DNA from 3 places in the Nostoc sp. UIC 10607 genome. Region 2 is predicted to be linked to each of the others. Evidence: predicted binding sites of a transcription regulator. Region 2 holds the regulator's gene; each other region holds the start of a gene.

Region 1 (7,326 bases), on a different contig from region 2:
GAGAGTTCATTAATACTTCTTGAAGAGAATTGAGAGCCTGATAACAAAAAAGGCTTGCATTTTAGTCTATTGGTGTTTTCAATCTCCAACTCTAACCGTCTCAGCATCCAGGTTTGACTATACTTACACGTATTAGCAACTAGAAAAGGCTTATTTGGATTGCTAAAGTTTGTCTTTAGTAATTTAATTTGTGTTCTATGGTTAAATGAACTCAATCCTTCTACTAAACGAGTTTGATCGGTAGCATTTTTATTATAAATGGGGTGATAAATAGCAAAATTATCCCAATTCTTTATTTCTAAAGCTGTACAAAAAGCCTCAAATATATCATCATCAATTTCTTTACCTTTCTGAAAATATCTCCAATTTCTAGAGGTGACTCTATCAGCATATAAACATTGAATTTCAATTTCTTCTATAAAGTCCTTAATAGTAAATTTTTGTTTTTTTAGTTGATAAATATATGTATTTACTTTATTCGTTGCTGTAGGCGTAAATATTTTTTGTTCTTGGTTTACTAATTTTGTAAGTTGTTCACTGGTAAGTGGCTCCTCATCAGCATTATTTATTTTTAGGTATTTTTTTACATATTTTTTAAATAGTTGCTGACTCACAATAATCAGTGCATCTGCATTGTTTTTTCTGTCACCACTTACAGTCCAACCTTTGTGTTTTATAGATTGTTTAATTTGTTCAATCCCCTCTGGTGATGCCTTGATTAGTACCATTGCTTGTTGCGATCGCTCTACTCAACTAGATCCTGATCAGATCCTGATCAGATTTTTGCACTTATTGCGATATCTGGTGAACTAAAAGAGTCGAACACAACAGGAAATTGCAGACAATGGCAGATAAATCGACTCAACAAGCCAATTTAGCCCAAAAAGTATATGTCAGCACTACTGTACTGAGTGGACTGCTACTTGTGACTAGTGTTGGACTTGAGAGTATGGATAAAGTTTCTCAAGGGACGACAACTGGCTTGACAAAAGTGGCTGTGGTGATGATGGATAAGACCAAAAAAATGTCTCAAGATGCCAATCGTCGGATGTTGGAAGAAGCTTTGAAAAACACCAAAAGACCGCCAAATTGGCCTTTGGACTAGTTTTCGACTGGTTGTATCTGGTGTTCGATGGTGGGTGAAGGCGGTGCGATCGCGCTTAACCCACTCGACAAGCAACTAAGGCTGTTGGCGTATCCTTTGCCAAACAGTAAAACCCAAAAGAAGGATAATGCTACTGGCGGTAGCCAGCATCACAGCCAAACTCATGCCTTGTATTCTCATTGCCAGCAAGTTGAAAACTAAGGTAATTGACCAAAGCGTGAACGCAGCATGGCGCTGGGAGAGTCCCCAGGCAAGTAAGCGGTGATGCAGGTGATCTTTCCCTGGAGTACTGAGAGGGTTATTTCCTGCTAGTAGCCGCCGCACAAATACTTGAGTGGTGTCTAGCACTGGTAACAACAGAAATAAAACCGTGGGAATTAGTGCATAAACTGTGTTTTGTTGCAGTTTGCCTAAAATACTAGTTGCTGCCAGCACATAGCCGAAAAAGTATGCTCCGGCATCACCCATAATAATCCGTGATGGATGGAAGTTATGGCGCAAAAAGCCTAGTGCTGCACCCCCCAAGGCTGCAAGTACCAAGATTGCCGCTGCACGATTGTTAAATTGGGCTGCAACCCCCAACAAACTCATGGCGGTAATAAAGCTGATTCCTCCTGCCAAGCCATCCATACCATCCATCAAGTTGATGGCGTTGGTAATTCCTACCACCCATAGCACGGTTAGCGACATGGACAGGAGCGAGTCAATGGGGGTACCAAACATAACTTGGACACTAATGCCATTAGCTACTAGCAACAGTGCCGTAACAATTTGCGCCCACAATCGAACAGAGGGCGGTAAGCCGAACTGATCGTCGATAAAGCCCACAAGGACTAATATCGAACCCCCCAACAGAATAGTGAGCACCTGAGCCAGTACGTTTTGCAGTTCGATAGGTCGTAAAAGGCTAGCTAATACCAGTGCGGCAATCACACCTGCGTAGATAGCCAGCCCCCCTGCATTGGGCAAAGGTTCTCGATTGAGCCGTCGTGCGTTGGGTTGGTCTGCCCAACCTACCCGCAAGGCGAATTTGCGTACTGTTGGAATTAAACGCCATGTTACAAGCCAAGCCAAGAGAAACGTAAATACTACTGCCAACCAGCCGGTGCCGCTAGGGTCGGCAATACCAAGGAACTTAAGGGAGTTGTCTAGATTCATCTCCCAATTCAAGCATTACTGCCTGTATCTAATATGAGCATCACCTGTATATTAATCAATTTTTTTTATTTCCATTTGTAACTTGAGCCGCTTGGAAGATTAGCACTCTTGCCCTGTGAGTGCTAAATTGTCTAATGGAAGCGCTAGAGAAATAAAACATGGCGAAAATTATTGCATTTGACGAGGAATCGCGGCGAGCTCTAGAAAGGGGTGTTAACGCCCTTGCCGATGCCGTAAAAATCACCTTGGGGCCCAAAGGTCGCAATGTCCTTTTAGAGAAAAAATTTGGCGCACCTCAAATTGTCAACGATGGTATCACTGTTGCCAAGGAAATTGAATTAGAAGATCCTTTGGAAAATACTGGTGCAAGACTCATCCAGGAAGTGGCCTCAAAAACTAAAGATGTCGCTGGGGATGGTACAACCACCGCCACAGTTTTAGCACAGGCCTTGATTCGGGAAGGTTTGAAGAACGTCGCGGCAGGTAGTAACCCGGTTAGCTTGAGACGCGGGATCGACAAAACTATTGAGGCACTGGTAAAAGAAATTGCCAGAGTAGCCAAGCCAGTAGAAGGAAGTGCGATCGCTCAAGTTGCAACTGTCTCTGCTGGTAACGATGAAGAAGTTGGCCAAATGTTAGCCCAAGCAATGGAAAAAGTCACCAAAGATGGTGTCATTACCGTTGAAGAATCTAAATCCCTCACCACAGAACTAGAAGTAGTTGAGGGGATGCAGATTGACAGGGGTTACATTTCACCCTACTTCGTCACCAACAACGAGCGGCAAATAGTCGAATTTGAAAACGCCCGCATCTTGGTTACTGACAAAAAAATCAGCAGCATCCAAGATTTAGTACCAGTGTTGGAAAAAGTCGCCCGTTCTGGTCAGCCCTTGCTGATCATCGCGGAAGATGTCGAAGGTGATGCTTTGGCAACTTTGGTAGTGAACAAAGCGCGGGGTGTACTTGCTGTGGCTGCAATTAAAGCACCTGGCTTTGGCGATCGCCGCAAAGCTTTGTTAGAAGATATTGCTATTCTCACCGATGGACAGTTGATTTCTGAAGAAATTGGCTTAAGCTTGGATACCGCTTCTCTAGAAGCGTTGGGAACTGCCCGCAAAATCACCATTGACAAAGAAAGCACCACCATTGTAGCTGGCAGTGTCACCAAGCCAGAGGTACAAAAGCGGATTTCTCAAATTCGCAGGCAGTTGGAAGAAACCGATTCTGAGTACGATCAAGAAAAACTGCAAGAACGCATCGCTAAACTCGCTGGCGGTGTGGCAGTAATTAAAGTGGGTGCGGCAACCGAAACCGAACTCAAAGACCGTAAACTGCGGATTGAAGACGCGCTGAACGCTACTAAAGCCGCCGTGGAAGAAGGTATTGTTCCTGGTGGTGGAACGACCTTAATTCACTTAGCTAAGACGGTAGAAGCGATTAAAAACAGCTTAGAAAACGAAGAAGAAAAAATTGGGGCTGATATAGTCCAACGAGCGCTAGAAGCTCCCTTGCGTCAAATAGCAGATAATGCTGGTGCTGAAGGTTCTGTTATCGTCTCTAGAGTCCGAGATAGCGACTTCAACATTGGCTACAACGCTGCTACCGGAGAATTTGAAGACTTGATCGCTGCCGGGATTATCGACCCTGCCAAAGTCGTGCGTTCAGCTTTGCAAAACGCTGGTTCCATTGCTGGTTTGGTCTTAACCACCGAAGCGATCGTTGTTGAAAAGCCGGAGAAGAAATCCGCCGCGGCTGCCCCTGATATGGGCGGTATGGGCGGCATGGGTGGCATGGGTGGCATGGGCGGCATGGGCGGCATGGGCGGCATGGGCATGTTCTAACTTCTGCTCACCCAGATAAATATTTTTTAAGCAGTTTGTCTTGCCAAGGCAAACTGTTTTTTTATACTGACCATTGCTGATTCAGAAGCAATATGTTATCTGTATTGCTGGTAACTCACTGAACGTAAATAAACTTACAGCAGTTTTCATCTATTTAAAGCACACGTATTGTCGGGGTACAGCATTGCTTTGCCCTTACAACTGAAAATAGCTGTAATTATGAAACTTTTCAGTGCTTAGTTATGAGTACAACTGACTACCAACAAAATGTTGATGACCAAATTAGCAACCTAAATAATTGCTTAATCTAGAAATTGCCCTCTTTGTATTAATTTTTGTAAAATTATGTGTAAGTTATCAGTTGCTACGAGTCAATTATTTTTACTAATGACTAATAACTAATAACTATTAGGTAATATTGCATGGCACGAAAACTGCGTCGCCTTCCCAAAGTAGTAAATAGACCATATGAAGATGAGTTCTATCACCAACCAGGGACTATACCTGGAACCATTTTTATTGATGCAGATGCTCCACCACCGATAATTTTCTTGATTGACTATAATCAAACCAATTTCATCCACAAACAAATATTAACTCCAGAAGAATGTATCCCATATCTTGATAGCGAATCAATTTCTTGGGTAGACGTACAAGGTTTAGGCAGTCAAGACATATTAGAACGATTGGGTAACGTTTTTGAGTTACATCCTCTAGTTTTAGAAGATATAGTCAATGTACCGGAGCGTCCTAAAACAGAGGATTATGAAGACCAATTGCTATTCATTGCTCGCATGGTAGTACCAAAAGAAAGAACTTGTGGTTTTCACAGCGAACAAGTGAGTTTGATCTTAGGGAAAAATTATTTGTTGACAGTACAAGAAGAACCAGAACATGATTGCTTTGAAGCGGTGCGATCGCGGATTGAAAAAAACAAAGGAATCATCCGTAAACAGGGAGCCGATTATTTAGCTTACGCTGTGTTAGATGCAATTATTGATGGCTTTTTCCCAGTGCTGGAGCTTTATGGGGAGCGAATCGAAGAGTTAGAGGAGGAAGTAATAGTTAAACCCACCCCACAAACACTACAAAATATTTATAAAATTAGGCGAGAATTACTGCAACTGCGTCGTGCTATCTGGCCGCAGCGAGATGCAATTAATTCTTTAATTCGAGATGGTAGCGAACTGATTGGCGAAGAGGTACGAATCTACCTGCGAGATTGTTATGACCATACAGTGCAAGTGATGGACATGGTAGAAACTTACCGAGAACTAGCATCTGGATTAATGGATGTGTACCTTTCGGCAGTGAGCAATAAAATGAATGAAATCATGAAGGTGCTAACGGTGGTTTCATCAATTTTTATCCCACTAACTTTTGTTGCAGGAATATATGGTATGAATTTCAATACTGAGAAATCGCCATATAATATGCCTGAATTGAATTGGTATTGGGGCTATCCAATTTGCTTGGCAGTGATGGGAGCGATCGCACTTGGTTTGCTATTCTTTTTTTGGCGACGGGGCTGGCTACAAAATTCTGTAACAATCAAGCGTAATTAAAGGTTGTAGATGGACGATGGGTCAAATATATATTCATTAGCACCGGGAGTTAAGATTCTGAGTTATGAGGAGTAGCGACCAGAATTTAGTAGTTTTGACGATTTATATTATCGGTATTTCCTACGTTTTTAACCGCATGGTTGAATCCATAGATGACCAAATTAAGTTCGAGTTTAAGAAAGGAATCGTTGACGAACAACTCAAAGAACAAAATCTCGACGATAAAATTGGGATTTCCTTTAAACTCAAATCTTCATACCCAATTGACGATCTGAAAGATTTAGGAATTAGCATTGAAAATAAATCTGATAATGTTGCTGTATACGTTGACTGGGACAACAGTTCTCTAGTAGTTGAACATAGCAAGCAATCGCGCCGCGTAATTCGGAAATCACCAGACTTAACGCGCGACTTAGCAGTACCTCAAAGTCCTAGCCTAATTGCTCCCAAAAAAACACTATCTGAAACGGTGACAGCAGAAGATGTTTTCGAGCGCGATCAAGTAGCTGGAACCTATTCAGCAAAAAAACCACTAATTGATATCAATGGGCTACAAAAAGGGCAAAAAAAGTTGTACAACGATTTTATTAACAGAAGAAAGGAGTTGGACTTTTCCTTACAACTGGTGCTACGGATATCTGAGGTGCGTTTAGGTCTAGCCCCAGGTCGTGATTTTCCTCCCATTAGTATTATCAATTGTCCTTTCACAATTAGGAAACTACCTTGGACTTACGCTCTACCTTGGAATAAAAAAAAGTAATGTCATGTCAACATGCTACGTCAACAGTAAACTGGATCTAAGGAGAGAGTAGGCGCAGGCGGTTGCAGATCAGTCATAGTTACTGGTTTGAGGAAAGTCCGGACTCCCGAAAGACCAAACTTGCTGGATAACGTCCAGTGCGAGCGATCGTGAGGATAGTGCCACAGAAAGATACCGCCAGATCAATTTTAATTGATCTGGTAAGGGTGCAAAGGTGCGGTAAGAGCGCACCAGCAGTATCGAGAGGTGCTGGCTCGGTAAACCCCGGTTGGGAGCAAGGCGATAGGAACTATGGTTGGTCTTTTACCAGTTCCGCTCAATGAGAGCCGCTAGAGGCGTTTGGTAACAAGCGTCCCAGATAGATAACTGCCCTCGCAAGAGAACAGAACCCGGCTTATGTCCTGCTCTCTCCCCCTTTTTTAGTGCTGAGTGCTGAGTTTAGGAGTTAGAAGTTAGAAGTTAGGAGTTAGGAGTCAAGAGTTATTAGCTCCCCCTACTCCTCCTGCTCCCCCTGCCCCCTTCCCCTTGTTATGTAATGCCCCTTGCCTATCCACGCCGTCAGCGGCAACTCGAAAGTTTAGTCCAAAAATTTGGTTTATCCCTAGAAGCACCTATTAAGTGGGAGCTGCTAGATTTAGCGCTAACTCATCCCACTGTCTCTGATTCGGCAAATTATGAACAGCTAGAGTTTGTTGGCGATGCAGTGGTGCGCCTAGTGTCGGCTGTTGTTTTATGGGAAAATTATCCCGATTGTCCAGTAGGGGATTTTGCAGCAATTCGTTCGGTGTTAGTGAGCGATCGCATTCTCGCCCAATTGGCCAGAGTTTATGGTTTGGAATTATACTTACTAGTTGCTGGCAGTGCTACCGCTGATAAAGTTGGTCAAGAGTCACGACT
Region 2 (7,326 bases):
ACTTTTCAAACATCCTCTAAGGTCTTTGTCAGTAGAAAATGGGTTTTTCAACTTAAGGAACTAGTGTTAGCGATCGCGCATTTTTATTTTTGCCGTGAGTCTGGTTAGTTGCCTATTGATTGATGAAAGAATAAGTTCCGATGAAAGCCGTCCCTCGGAACTTTGACAGTATAATAAGTTTTGATAATTTTTAGTTTATATTGATCATTTTCAAACTGGCTTTGGGCACAAGACCTTGTAAGTATCTAGATACTCAGGGAATCTGCACAGTGAAAGCTAGGATGACATGAACAACAGAGCAAACCAAAGGCATGAAGAACATCACATAATAGAATATTTCTCTATATTCAACCGAATCTTGATTTTCGTTGCAGAGATGTTTCTATCACGCAGCCTTGATGCTGGAGAGGTAATCCTGCGGTTGTTGCAAAATTTCCAACGTACCAGACTTTCCTGGCTAAGGTTTAGACACTCATCTGTGAAAACGCAAGCTGTTTCTCTACCTGAGAATGAAGCAGAAAGGCTCAAAGCATTGGCGGACTACAATATTTTGGATACCCTACCTGAAGAAGCGTTTGATGACCTAACTGCTCTTGCTGCCTATATTTGTAAGACTCCAATAGCTTTAATTAGCTTAGTTGATGCCGATCGCCAATGGTTTAAATCTAAGGTTGGGCTAAAAGCTAGGGAAACACCCAGAGAGTGGTCTTTTTGTGCCCATGCAATTTTTCAACCAGAGGATATATTAGTGGTTCCCAATGCCATCAATGACGATCGCTTTACTAACAATCCCTTAGTCAAAGGTAATCCTAAAATTCGTTTTTATGCTGGTGCCCCACTAGTTACGCCTGATGGTTTTCCCCTCGGAACATTGTGTGTAATCGATACCATTCCTCGCTTTTTAAGTTACCAGCAGTTGGATGCACTGCGCCGCTTAACTCGGCAGGCGATCGCTCAGATGGAACTCATGCAGGAAGTTCGCAACCGCAAAGAAGCAGAGATTGAAGGAAGGCATTTATCGCTGACTGATGAACTAACAGGTTTGCATAACCGACGTGGCTTTTTCTTGATGGCTGAACAACAATTAAAAATTGCTCATCGCCTGAGAGTCTTGTGCTGGGTTATCTTCATTGATTTAGATGGACTAAAACAAATTAACGACACCCTTGGTCACGACATAGGAGATGCCTTAATTGTTAATGCTGCTCGATTACTCAAACAAAGTTTTCGGAACTCAGATATTGTTGCCCGCTTGGGTGGAGATGAGTTTATTGTTTTCATCTCCAGCTACTTTAAGGATGCTGATAGCATCCAAGCGTGTTTGCAAGCAAATATCGCCAACTTTAATCAACAGCAAAACCGTAGCTATGAACTTTCGATGAGTATGGGGATAGAGCGTTACTCACCAGGAAGCAATATGTCACTAGAACAACTAATCGCCAAGTCTGACGAATTAATGTACGCTCATAAGCGTCTCAAGCGGCAATCTATTGCATGAAGGGGATGGAAAAACTCCAATTGGATGAGAACAAATTGATTAGTTCTCAAATATTGGGAGATGCTGTAGATAAAAGTGCGCGATCGCTCTCTCCCTGCTCTCCTAATCCATGCCTCGAAGGTGCTAATTTACCACTTGGCTGCCATGACTGCGGGGGTCATCTTGACTAGCCGTTGGTGCTACTGGGGCTGAAAATTTGGAAACTTTGCCGCTAGCTTTAGCATAGGGAAGAGACGAACCAGTAACTAAAGCTTTTAAATTGCTAGCCATAATCGTGCGCGGTTGATCCCCAATCGCTTGGGCTATGGTTTCCCCTTGCTGACTCAAAAATACAAAATGGGGAATCCCATCCACCCGATATTTCAACATTTCGGGTAGCCACTTGGTATTATCCACATTCAGCATGACAAAATTCATCTTGTCAGCATACTCTGTTTCTAGTTGAGTGATATCTGGTGCCATTTTCTGGCAGACAGTACACCAATCAGCATAAAACTCTACTAAAGATGGTTTGCCATTGCTGATTGCTACTTCTAACGGTGTGGACGAATCGCTTAATTTAGCTAGAGTTGCCGAGGTTGTTTCAGTTCGCAATCCTAAGACGAGGGCAACGCTAAGAGCGATCGCTACCATTACAATTAAAAAGTTTCTCAAACGCTTCCCTAATGTGGATTCAGACTTATCGGGGGAATTAACAGGTGAATCAGTACTCATAACAGAATTATTAAAACTTATTAAGCAATTTCTTCTTCAGTTTAGCTGACTCCAAGCGCTCTTTAATACGTAATTGGATACCCAAGATGGGTATTACAAATAAATACTTTAGATGAAATAGGTTCTAAAAGATGATTTTAAGCTTCAGAAATACCAGTGCTGTGTGTGCCGTATTTTTACTAGTCAGTGTTGGCAGCTTTCACAAGTCAGCCATAGCTACTATAAATAACCAGTCTCAATTGATAGCACAGCAGAGTAAAACCCAGCCACACTCAGTTTTTAAATCTATTCTGCCTAAATTAAAGCAAAAGACTCAAATTAAGATTTTATTGCCGAAGTTTATTCCTGAGTCGGATGGGGAAAATCCAATTTACGCAATTATAGAAGCTGCTACGCAAAAAAAGTACGAAATTTTACTGGGTTTCAGTCCCGATTGTACTGGTGGAACTGCCTGTCGTTTGGGCATTGTTTCTGCTGAAGCTGTAACCCGCAAAACACCGCGCCTTACTGGTAAACCTGTATCCTTAGCTAAGGGCATTACTGGCTATTTTGTGGATTTTACTTGTGGTGCTAATTGCTCAGATGCTACCTTGACTTGGAGACAACAGGGTGTGCAATATATTGTTGGGTTGAAAGCAGGCAATCGCACTTCTTTGGTAAAAATGGCTAATTCTGCGATTAACTAATTCTGTGGGTTTCAGTAAAAAGCAAACAAGCGGTAAGTTTTGTAGCAGTGTCTAAATCTCTGTTACAAAACTGAATTACGAATTACGAATTACGAATTACGAATTACGAATTATTTTAATCCCTAGCTAAGGCCAGAGTCTGATTTTACTTCCCAGCGAAACAGCCGTGGCAATTGAGATACATCTATGGCGTAGTTAACAATCCACAGCACCAATTCAAAAACCAACAAATATCGTACCCACTGCAACTCGCTTTTGGAATCCAAAAGTGTCAAACCCTCATACAACTGCCAGAAGCGGTAAGGCAGGTATATATAAGGTACCATCACCCACACTACATTTTGCAACTGCCTGAGTGTTACTCTCTCAGAGATGATTTGCAACCCTAATACGATAAAATACCAACCAAGCACAGTTAACACACTGCGATCGCCCCACCAGACACCCCACAAAAGCATAACTACTAATGGCAGCAGTACTCCTAGCAGTTGCACTGAGCCAAACCAGATTTTATACCAAGCGGGAAATGGTAGAGGTAGAGTATAGGGCTTTGTGTGTTTCCACCCCCAATTTACAACCACAATAAAAAGTGTGGCAATTAGGAAAAAGAGGAGATTTTCTAGGAACAGATAGAGGTTGGTGTTTAAGGGAGCCATCGTGATCTTAAGTAGTATTTTTGCTATTTCAACGACCTAGCCAAGTCTTGATGATGTCAAGAAGACTGGAACCACCCCAAACCAATGCCAAAAGTATGGAAGTAGTTAAAACTGCCCCCAGCACACACATAACTAAACCACCCAAGCTAATAGCGCCATCATCTTCCGATAAACCAAAGCTAGTTACAAAAATTCCCATTGCTGGTAGGGTATTAGTTCCTGGAATCGGAATCATCATAGAAATTGCCATCAAGGCGATCGCTATACCAATGGTCACTCTACCAGGTAAAGTAGTACAGATATAGCTCAGACGAGGACGAGCGATCGCTTCAATTCTTTTTAACCAAGGAATCCCTGCTTTCAAGAATCCCTGAACTGTTGTGAGTTGGATAGGGTGACTCATCATCCGCTTGGGTAGCCAGGGGGTTTTGGCACCGGCGATTAGCTGTACCGCTAATAGGAAAATCAGGATGCCGAAAGGGACTGAGTATCCTGGTGCTGGAACTGGCAAAGCTGAAGGTAAAGACAGGATAATCAGCAAAAATCCAAAAATTCTTTCTTTTGCTAATAGTAAAATCTCTGCCAAAGTTACTTTTGAGGGTCGATCTTCCTCAAAAAAATAGCGTTGTAATTCGTTAGATAGTTTAGCCATATATCACCAGGATTTAGCAAAATTTAGTAAATAAATATACCAATTAACAAGCCAGATTCAGCAAAGATAATTGCTCATACCTCAAAGTAGCCGAGTGATTTCATTAGTTCTGGTAAATCCAGATCCATAGAATTTCTTACCTTTCAACAATAGATCCACAACATCTTAACGTTTAGCAATTTTCCTGAATAAAAAGTAATATTAAATTTCCTTAAAGTTATTGTGTAAATTATGGAAATGTCATGACAGATGGAACATATTGGGATAAGGGTGCAAGATGCAAAGATATTTGAAAGTACTAAGACTATTTTGGAGTGCTGCGATCGCAGCAGAGTTAGAGTATCGGATTAACTTTTTCATAGCTACCCTCAGCAGCTTGGGAAATCTTGTCGGTAGCCTCTTTGGACTATTCTTGTTTTACCGGACTGGCTACACTTTTAGTGGTTGGTCATGGGAAGCAGCTTTAGTAGTTCTAGGACTTTTTACCTTACTACAAGGCTTTTCTGCTACTTTTCTGGCGTCGAACTTAAATCGCATTGTCCGCCATGTCCAAGAAGGCACTTTGGACTTTATATTATTAAAACCTATCCGCAGTCAGTTTTGGCTTTCCACCCATACCCTTTCACCTTGGGGAATGCCGGATCTAATTTTTGGTAGTGTTATTATTGGCTACGCGGGTAAACGCCTCGGTGTAGGGATAGACGACTATCTACTTGGTGTGCTGCCATTATTATTCAGCTTGGTGATTCTGTACAGCCTGTGGTTTATGCTGGGAGCGATGAGTATCTGGTTCGTCAAAATATACAACGTCACAGAAGTTTTGCGTGGTTTGTTGGAAGCTGGACGATATCCCATCGCAGCATATCCTACTGCTTACCGTTTTTTCTTTACCTTTGTGATGCCAGTAGCATTTTTAACTACTGTCCCAGCCCAAGCGCTATTGGGTAGGAGTGAAATTAGCTGGTTGATAGGTGCGGCAATATTGGCAGTAGTGCTGTTTTTCGCTTCTACTTGGTTTTGGCGGTTTGCGTTGCGATTTTATACCAGTGCTTCGAGTTAGAGACATCACCTGATAGGATTAATCCCTATTTAAGGATTGAAATAACTAAAAGCTTCTGAGAGATAATCAGCAGCAGATGCCACAACTGCGATCGCACTTTCATAATCTAGACGCGTTGGCCCCAAAACTCCCACACTTCCTACTGGTATTGAACCTCGGCGATAGTTGGAAGAAATCAAGGTGCAGGTACGTATCGGTTCTAGTGGGTTTTCTGCGCCAATGCGAACCGTTACCCTTGGCTTACCTACATCCTCCTGCTCTGGTTCTTCAAATATTAATCGCCATAGTTGGTCTTGTTCTTCTTCCAGCAGGTGGATAATCGTTTGTACTTGCTGCAACTGGGAAAATTCTGGCTGGCGCAAAACTTCTGACACACCCCGAACCATAATTTGTGTTGCAGTCGGCGCATGAGTCCGACGAGTCAATTCGGCAACTGAATTTTTCAAGAATTCCCCGTAGCGTTGGAACTCCTGATCTAGTTCGCTCCAGTTGAGGTTGGCTAATTCCAATAGACTTCGCCCCCGCAAATGGCTATTCAAAAAGTTAGAAACAATCTGCAACTCGCGATCGATTACCTCTGAATCCCGTTGTGTTTCCTCTGGTGTTGGCGACAAATCCATCAACTTGGAATGTGTCTCATAACCATCGGTCACTACAATTAACATGATCCGCCCCGCTTCAATTTGCACTAATTGCAGATGTCGCAATAGTGCTGTAGTAGTTTGCGGCATAGTAATCAAGCTAATGCAACCACTCAAGGTTGCTAAAATTTGTGCTGCTCCTTGCAATAGAGTTTCTAAACTCCAATCTTCCCACTGGAGGCGGTTTTGCAGTGCCAACTCTACTTCTCGCCCTAAATATTCTGTTCGCGTAGCATCTGTCTGCGACACACTGCGCGAACGCAGAGAAGGGGTAATTAACTGGTCAACATAAATGCGGTAACCTGAGTCAGAAGGTATTCGTCCGGCAGAGGTGTGTGGTTGGTAAAGTAACCCAGACTTTTCTAAAACGCCCATCACATTGCGAATTGTCGCCGAGCTTACACCCAGATCGTACTCCTCGATCAAAGCCTTTGAACCAACAGGCTCTGCCGTAGCAATGTAGTGACGTACAGTTGCCCAAAGTATATGCTGTTGTCGATTTGTTAACTGGACTTCCATAGGGTATGTTTTGCTAGAGGCAAATTTTAATCAAACTCTGGAAAAATTTCTGGATTGATCGAAACCAAAGAATATTAATAGTTTATTAAGATAACAAATTATACAACTATATTGTGATAATTAATTTTAAGGTTCAAGTACATAACTCTTTAAAAGTGCGCTTTCAATATAATCTAGGCTTTTGCAGCAATAACTGAGGGTTTGAATTGACAACATCCTTTTTGCTTTATGTTTGCATAATTCTACACTGATAAAAGTATTGTGGGATACGTACTTTTGCGGTGATCGCAGCATAAGATCGGGGTCGAAAAGTTCTGTAAGATATATAACCAGTAGATAAACTTATAAGCTTTCCTAGCAAGCCCCTAAAATGTGGTGTTATTTTCAGCATACCAAAAGCCAGATGGAAGAGTAAGTTCCATCTGAGTAATGCACCTAAACACTAGCTAATACTGGGGAATTGAATGGTCTACTAAGACAGAATAAGCATCAATACCACCTGAAATATTTTGCACATTTGTAAAACCTTGAGCAATTAACCACTGGCACATCTGGGCAGAGCGGATGCCGTGGTGGCATAGTACAAGGGTTTCAGCTTGGGGATTGAAGAGGTTAGGGACTTGATCTCCCCAATCGGCAAATTGGCTCAGGGGTAGATTGACAAAGCCCTCAATGCTAGCAATCTCCAATTCTTGTGGTTCGCGTACATCTACTAACTGAATACTTGCATCACCAGAAGAAAGACGTTGTGCCAGTTCTTGTACACTAATCTGGTTCATGGGTTAACTAAAAGAATTCCCTATAAACAGTCCTAATCCTATTTATGGTGGCAGAAAATCTCTGCCTTTGCATGAGTATCCATTCTCAAGAAGGCTGATAAATCCTGGTAGGCTTTCTGCT
Region 3 (7,326 bases), on a different contig from region 2:
TCATAAGGCTAGAGTTTAAAATTTAAGCTAAAGCTGAAACCTTTAATATTGCTTGAGAGTTTTTAATTCACATAAAGCGTAATTAGTTAATCTCAATTTTGACATTATCACCTACCTGTAAACCTAATTCTTGTGCTCGTCCAGACCTCAGTTGAATTACTTGGTCTATTAACACGTAAGTACCGTAGGTGGGACAAGGCTCACTATTACAGGGAAGTGCAGCAGTCTCAATATAGTTGATTATCCCATTTTGAAGAAAAACCATATCCACAGATACAGGGACATTTTTCATCGATAAGCTGACTGTTTGGGCTGAGGGAAATACAAACACCATACCCTGGTTATCTGGTAAAGCAGGTCGATACATCAAGCCCATCATCTGCTGTTCTTGCGTTCGTGCAACTTCTAGCTTTATTTTTCTACCTTTAGGAAAAGTTGCTTGAGCCGAAATTGGCAGATTTTGCCCCATATATAATGAAGCTTGGTTATCAAACTCTGATGTTACTACAGTCAAAGGTTGAGTCTTTTCAAGTTCAATTTTTGTTTGTCGGTCTTTATCGGCTTGTTGCATTTTTTGTGTTAATAAAGTATTTTGACGTGCCCTTTCCCTTGTATCAGCATTTAACTGCTCTCTTCTTTCCCTCATCTCGGCTTCTTCTTTTTGTAAAACTTGAATGTGCTCAATAGAGAATTTAGTAACTTGAGCAATTTGATCTAAACTCATTCCAATTCGTAACAATTTTAAAGCCAAAGTATTTTGACGTTCTCTCTCCTTTATATCAGCATTTAACTGCTCTCTTCTTTCTGCCAAGCTTTTGTCAGATGTAGGCAAAGTTGAAGGACTTATTGTCGGTTGAGATTTAGCAGTTAATGGGACTTCAGGAATTTGGCTAACTGGACTAGGAATAGCTACCGGAACATTTTCTATAGGAGAAACAGAAACCGGATTTTTGGTGTTTGGTTGATTAATAGCCGCAATCACAACAGCAAAACATCCCACTCCTAAGCCAATGAGAACTTGCCAAAGTTTTTGGCTTTTCTGAGTCTGGCTAGAAGACGAATTGACTGATTTAGACCTGTTGGTTGATTGAATTGCCGTTTTTTGCGATAAAAGTTTAGGTATTTGTAATTCTTTTTCAATTCCCTTCAACTTCTGCAAAATCACTTGCGTATTTTGAGGACGCTGATTTGCAGTAGGAGCCATCAAATGGTCGATTAAATCTGCCAAAAGTGGAGAAAGATTGAGTGCAGATTTTCGCCAGTGCAACTCATTAGTCAGAGGGTCATAAATTTCTTTATCCTGGGGTTCCTTACCTGTGAGCAGAAAAATAAAAGTCCGTCCCAATGCAAAAAAGTCTGACTGCTGTACCGAATAACCGTTTTGTTGCTCTGGCGGTGAATAGCCTTGTGAAAAAATTCTGGTATGAGAATTTCCCGCCAAAATGGTTGTCGTGATTTGTCGAACTGCGCCAAAATCAATTAAGACAAGCTGCCCAGCTGGTCGCAGCATGATATTCTGAGGCTTAATGTCACGGTGAAAATATTGATGAGCGTGTACTAAAGCAAGAATTTCTACAAGTTGTTTTAGCCAATTGAGAGCTTGAGTTTCAGAAATACGTTGATAATTACGAAATTCCATCCACTGCTCTAAATTTACGCCTTATTTACGCCTTCAATTTTCTCCATTGCTAAACAGTGCAATGGTACAGAGCTATTTTTAGGTAAAACAGTAAAATAACCATCTGGTTCCACCTTAGGAATACCCACACTGTTTAGCTGACTTAAAACCTTTGCTTCCTGCTGAAACAGTTCAATGGCTTTGGGGTTCTTCTCAGTCAGCACTTTTAAAACTTTAGTTTTCCCGCACTCGTCAACTTCAAAAGTGTTACCAAAGCCACCTTGTCCTAGTTGTTTGATTACCCGATAGCGGCCTTGCAACAGTATTTCTGACCCACAGTTACGGCAAATAGGGTTATTTACATTTGCTGGGTCAACAGGCTTTGGACAATGGGGATTTATACAATAGGTCATTACACAGAAGTAAATATCCTAAAGAATCGATTTTTATTGATATCTAAACAGAGGGTTAAACCTATAAGGTTCTATTAAGAGAGTTCCCTAAAATTTAGACAAAGTAACATATATAGCAGTTCTCACTTCAGTATTAAATTTCATACACAATAAATTAGGGTTACAACAATTGTTATAACCCTAAAAATTCGCTATATTCAATGTGCTCGAAAGCGCTTATAGAATAACAATTAACCTCATAAATACCGAATTATGAGCAATTCTTCACATTTACTACATCTAGTTTAATGGTTTGCAAAGGTAAATACTTTCTTGCTTGCCTACGTGGGATAAGTGACGCTAGTGTTAAAAGAATTGTGCAAAGTAAAACCCCATCCCAGAAGTCGAGTAGGAAGCTAGAATGGCAATTCCAAATAAACAAGTAAAATCTAATACTGATATTTTAGATAATAGACGCACCCAAACTCGCATCCAAGTTCGCATTCCTAAAGACTTGCATGAGGAACCAGTCATTTCACGACTGGTTTCTCACTATGGGGTCATAGTCATTATTGCTGATGCTCAGGTAAGCGCAAACGTGCCACAATATAGCTGCTTCGATCTGGAACTGCGAGGTACTGTTTCCCAGATTGAAAGCGCCCTAACTTACCTAGATGAACTGGATTTAGAAGTTTTGCACCAATCCAGCCCTGAAGAAGATGGTTGGTAGATTTAGTTAGGAGTTAGGAGTTAAAAAATTCATAATTCATAACTCCTAACTGTTAACTATTAACTTTGTTTAAGCCATTTGATTTTCAATCGCCCACCGCGCTAGTTCAGTGCGGTTGTGGAGATTGGTTTTGCCCAACATATTGGACACATGGCTTTCAACTGTGCGCTGACTAACATTTAGTTCTTCAGCAATTTCCCGGTTAGCTAAACCCCTAGCGACAAACTGGACTACCTTCAGTTCAGTTGGGGTTAATTGCACATCGAAGGGAACTTGGATACGGGAACCGTTTTCGCCTCCTTTTGCTTGGTGTTCTTTCCAACGGATAGTTTGTTTCAGCGAGGATTCAACTTGCGCTACGAGTTCTTCTGGTTCAAAGGGTTTGACCATATAAACATCAGCACCTTTATTCAGACCCTTAACTCGGTCTGCACTTTGTCCCTTAGCTGAAAGGAAAAGAACCGGAATCCAACTGGTGCGTTCGTTTTGCCGGACTTGTTCCACAAAAGTATATCCGTCCATTTCCGGCATCATCACGTCGCAGATAATCATGTCTGGAACATCTTGCTCTAAAATTTCCAGAGCTTCACGTCCATTTTCGGCGGTGATGACTTCGTATCCCCGGAATTCTAAGTAATCCTTCACCAGCAAGATGAGGTTAGGGTCATCATCAATCAATAGAAGTCGTTTGTGATCTTTCATGCTGGGCTCTTTCATAGCAGTGGCACTTGTCGCGCTTCGGTCCATCAAAGTCTTGAATATTTATCCTCTATGGTGGGTTATTTGGAGATGTTGTCCTTTTTCCTACTTAACTTGCCTTTGCTGTCTCGAAGTCTCAAAAATGCCGAGCACTTTCAAGAGACTGGTAGCTCGATAGCAAAAGTCCAGCAAGGATACGTATAGCAGTAGTATCTATAATGCGCTATTATATATCGCATTGAAAGTGGCGGGCGAAAAAACACTGATTAAATAATAATCCTTCTGACTCACAAGTAAGTATTGGCTTAAAGATGACCCTACCTCAAAACCAACCCGCACTTTCTTAAAGCTTACTGCTGTACCATATCCTTCGGTTGTTAAGCCTCTATGAGGTGTTCACAAGAAACTAGGGAAGTTTCTGGCAAAGGATGGGTTAAAAATGCATATTCTTCTACCACCTTATTGCCTATTAAGTGTTCTTGGATGATCCGCTCAATAACTTCCGGGCTTGCTTGGCGATACCAGACACCATCAGGGTAAACCACCATTATGGGTCTAGAACAACAAACGCGCAAGCACTTGGCTTTAGTTCTATAGACGCAAATGGGATGACTCTGTTGCGGCTCATCAAGTTTTAACTCTTTAAGCTGCTTTTTTAAGTATTCCCAGGATTCCAGACTAGCTCGTTTTGAGCAGCAGTTAGCAATTGTCTGGTCAGCGCAAATAAAAATGTGTCGCTGAATTTTTGCAAGTCCTAAAATTTCTACGCAATTACTCAGGGCTTTATGTTCTAGAGATTTAGTGGCTTTGGGGATTTGATGGCTGGACTGGATCACTGTATTGTTACTTATCGAGCGGCTCCCTGATTACAGTTCTATAACAATTTCCAAGCTTTGCAAATAAAGTTGACCATAAAAAAATATTCGGAACTTACGGAACAGACCCTGAAAGATAGAAATAATTAAGCATTTATACTTAAGTACATCTATGAGCCTCTAGTTCGGGAACCCGTACTCAAAGAATTCTTGCCATCGGACGCTACTTTTCGGTAGATTAGCACTCAGGAGTCGAGAGTGCTAAACTCTAAGGGAAAGAAATAATATGGCAGCTTTATCTTTAAGCGTTTCTACAGTTAAACCTTTGAGCGATCGCGTTTTCGTAAAAGTGAACGCCTCTGAGGAAAAGACCGCAGGTGGTCTGTATTTGCCCGATACCGCCAAGGAAAAGCCACAAGTAGGGGAAGTAGTTGCCCTTGGCCCTGGTAAGCGTAACGATGACGGTAGCCGTCAAGAATTGGAAATTAAAGTCGGCGATAAGGTGCTGTACTCTAAGTACGCTGGCACTGACATCAAGCTCGGTACCGAAGAATATGTACTGCTTTCTGAAAAAGATATTTTAGCAGTCGTTATTTAGTGGGCAATGAGGAATAGGGAAGAGTTTTCCCGATACCCCATGCCCAATTCAAGAAAAAATTGACCTAATCCCGGAATTTAGACACCTATGGCAAAGCGCATTATCTACAACGAAAACGCCCGTCGCGCCTTAGAACGAGGCATTGACATCCTGGCTGAGGCTGTAGCTGTTACCCTTGGTCCCAAAGGTCGTAACGTAGTCCTAGAAAAGAAATTTGGCGCACCACAAATTGTCAATGACGGTGTAACGATCGCCAAAGAAATCGAATTAGAAGACCATATTGAAAATACTGGCGTAGCTTTGATTCGTCAAGCTGCTTCTAAGACAAACGATGCTGCGGGTGATGGCACCACAACTGCCACCGTTTTAGCTCATGCGATCGTCAAAGAAGGCTTGCGGAACGTTGCAGCTGGTGCTAACGCAATTTCCCTGAAGCGTGGTATTGATAAAGCTACTGCCTTTTTGGTAGACAAAATCAAAGAACACGCCCGTCCAGTGGAAGATTCCAAAGCCATTGCCCAAGTTGGTGCAATCTCGGCTGGTAATGACGAAGAAGTCGGTCAGATGATTGCCCAAGCAATGGACAAGGTGGGCAAGGAAGGCGTAATTTCCCTAGAAGAAGGGAAATCTATGTTCACCGAATTGGAAATCACTGAAGGGATGCGCTTTGACAAAGGCTACATCTCTCCTTATTTCGCTACCGACCCTGAGCGGATGGAAGCGGTTTTTGATGAGCCTTTCATACTGCTGACCGATAAGAAAATCGCTTTGGTACAAGACCTCGTACCAGTGTTAGAGCAAGTAGCTCGTGCTGGTCGTCCTTTGGTGATTATCGCCGAAGATATTGAAAAAGAAGCTTTGGCAACCTTGGTAGTAAACCGTTTACGCGGTGTGCTAAACGTGGCCGCTGTTAAGGCTCCTGGCTTTGGCGATCGCCGCAAAGCACTACTAGAAGATATCGCTGTTTTAACTGGTGGTCAACTAATTACCGAAGATGCGGGTCTGAAGCTGGATAATACCAAGCTAGATAGCCTGGGTAAAGCTCGCCGGATCACCATCACCAAGGACAGCACCACAATTGTTGCCGAAGGTAACGAAGCTGCTGTTAAGGCTCGTGTCGAACAGATTCGTCGTCAAATCGATGAAACCGAATCTTCTTACGACAAAGAGAAATTACAAGAGCGTCTTGCTAAACTCTCTGGTGGTGTTGCTGTAGTGAAAGTTGGTGCAGCGACCGAAACCGAAATGAAAGACAAGAAGTTGCGCCTAGAAGACGCTATCAACGCGACCAAAGCTGCTGTGGAAGAAGGTATCGTTCCTGGTGGTGGTACAACTTTGGCTCACCTTGCTCCTGAATTGGAAGTTTGGGCAAAGAGCAATCTTAAGGATGAAGAGTTGATTGGTGCTTTGATTGTCGTTCGCGCCTTACCTGCACCTCTGAAGCGGATTGCTGAAAACGCCGGTCAGAATGGTGCTGTGATCGCTGAACGCGTGAAAGAGAAAGACTTCAACGTTGGCTACAACGCTGCGACAAACGAATTCGTCGATTTGTTAGCTGCTGGTATTGTTGACCCTGCTAAAGTGACTCGTTCTGCTCTGCAAAACGCTGCTTCAATCGCGGGTATGGTGTTGACAACCGAATGTATCATAGTTGACAAGCCTGAGCCTAAGGATAGCGCTCCTGCTGGCGCTGGTGCTGGTGGCGGCGACTTCGATTACTAATACTTTGTAGTTACATAATTTGTAAAACAGCTGCTTCCCTTGTGGAGGCGGCTGTTTTTTTGTGTCAAGATTCAGGTGTTTCAAACGAGAAAATAACAAAATGGAAGATTACCAAGCCGCTTTTATGCAGCGTCACTGTGATACTGAAATATTATGTAGAAAAGAATCGGAAAGAAGAGTAGCCGCTATGCACTTTGGAGGTGTAACCATTGAGTGTTTATTAAAAGCAATGATTTTTGCTACCTTAGCAAAGGGTGCAACTCAGGAATGGAAGACAGATTCTACTAATCCCGGGCATACTATTACTAATCCGGGACATAGTTACATAGAAGCATTAAATCGGCACAATCGACTTAAATCTAGAATTGCTCATTTTCCTGAAGTGCGAAAATGGCTTAATGAAGTGGAAAATCCAAATAGCCAAAATTTTATAGATATGCGTTATTGTGGCCTTGAGCCTGATGATGAAAGTTACAAACGTTGGTTAAAAGCTTATCAGAATCTCAAGAGGTGGTTACAAAAGCAAGCTACTCAACTTTAAAGAGGTGGTCAAATGCAAGAAAATTGGCAGGTTTTGCTAAAGCAAGAAATTGCAAACCAATATGTGCATAATTCACAAGAATGGGTTGATTTAAATATTTCTACATCAGGTTTATTGAATTTGACTATTGTAAGCGATCGCTTTATTAATTTATCTATTCCTCAAAGGAAAGAACAAAGTTTTAACTTACTTAAATCACAAGTTCCTCATT

What was found. Region 2 encodes HrcA, which represses chaperone genes, less so after heat shock. Its sites were predicted from a motif close to TTAGCACTCNNGANTCNNGAGTGCTAA; they were not measured.
Region 1: a site for HrcA is predicted at 2,363-2,389, ahead of groL (chaperonin GroEL). Genes of this name have one in related genera too.
Region 3: a site for HrcA is predicted at 4,493-4,519, ahead of groES (co-chaperone GroES). Genes of this name have one in related genera too.

Annotation. Positions count from the first base shown of each region.
Region 1 covers NZ_JBIQNW010000056.1:20,156-27,481, forward strand. Annotated here, with positions in the region: gene ACEYW6_RS29060 (hypothetical protein) at 1-728, opposite strand, end outside; gene ACEYW6_RS29065 (hypothetical protein) at 845-1,105, shown strand; gene ACEYW6_RS29070 (MraY family glycosyltransferase) at 1,181-2,263, opposite strand; gene groL (chaperonin GroEL) at 2,422-4,104, shown strand; gene corA (magnesium/cobalt transporter CorA) at 4,527-5,669, shown strand; gene ACEYW6_RS29085 (hypothetical protein) at 5,734-6,429, shown strand; RNA gene rnpB (RNase P RNA component class A) at 6,474-6,842, shown strand; gene rnc (ribonuclease III) at 6,965-7,326, shown strand, end outside.
Region 2 covers NZ_JBIQNW010000039.1:41,322-48,647, forward strand. Annotated here, with positions in the region: gene ACEYW6_RS25260 (sensor domain-containing diguanylate cyclase) at 287-1,498, shown strand; gene ACEYW6_RS25265 (thioredoxin family protein) at 1,622-2,212, opposite strand; gene ACEYW6_RS25270 (hypothetical protein) at 2,344-2,898, shown strand; gene ACEYW6_RS25275 (hypothetical protein) at 3,021-3,554, opposite strand; gene ACEYW6_RS25280 (exopolysaccharide biosynthesis protein) at 3,583-4,206, opposite strand; gene ACEYW6_RS25285 (ABC transporter permease) at 4,484-5,266, shown strand; gene hrcA (heat-inducible transcriptional repressor HrcA) at 5,296-6,426, opposite strand; gene ACEYW6_RS25295 (rhodanese-like domain-containing protein) at 6,873-7,205, opposite strand.
Region 3 covers NZ_JBIQNW010000010.1:110,574-117,899, forward strand. Annotated here, with positions in the region: gene ACEYW6_RS12280 (DUF192 domain-containing protein) at 83-571, opposite strand; partial or broken gene ACEYW6_RS12285 (serine/threonine protein kinase) at 1,220-1,639, opposite strand; gene ACEYW6_RS12290 (4-Cys prefix domain-containing protein) at 1,654-2,031, opposite strand; gene ACEYW6_RS12295 (NIL domain-containing protein) at 2,432-2,740, shown strand; gene ACEYW6_RS12300 (response regulator transcription factor) at 2,810-3,487, opposite strand; gene ACEYW6_RS12305 ((2Fe-2S) ferredoxin domain-containing protein) at 3,817-4,275, opposite strand; gene groES (co-chaperone GroES) at 4,541-4,852, shown strand; gene groL (chaperonin GroEL) at 4,940-6,574, shown strand; gene ACEYW6_RS12320 (hypothetical protein) at 6,675-7,115, shown strand; gene ACEYW6_RS12325 (ParA family protein) at 7,128-7,326, shown strand, end outside.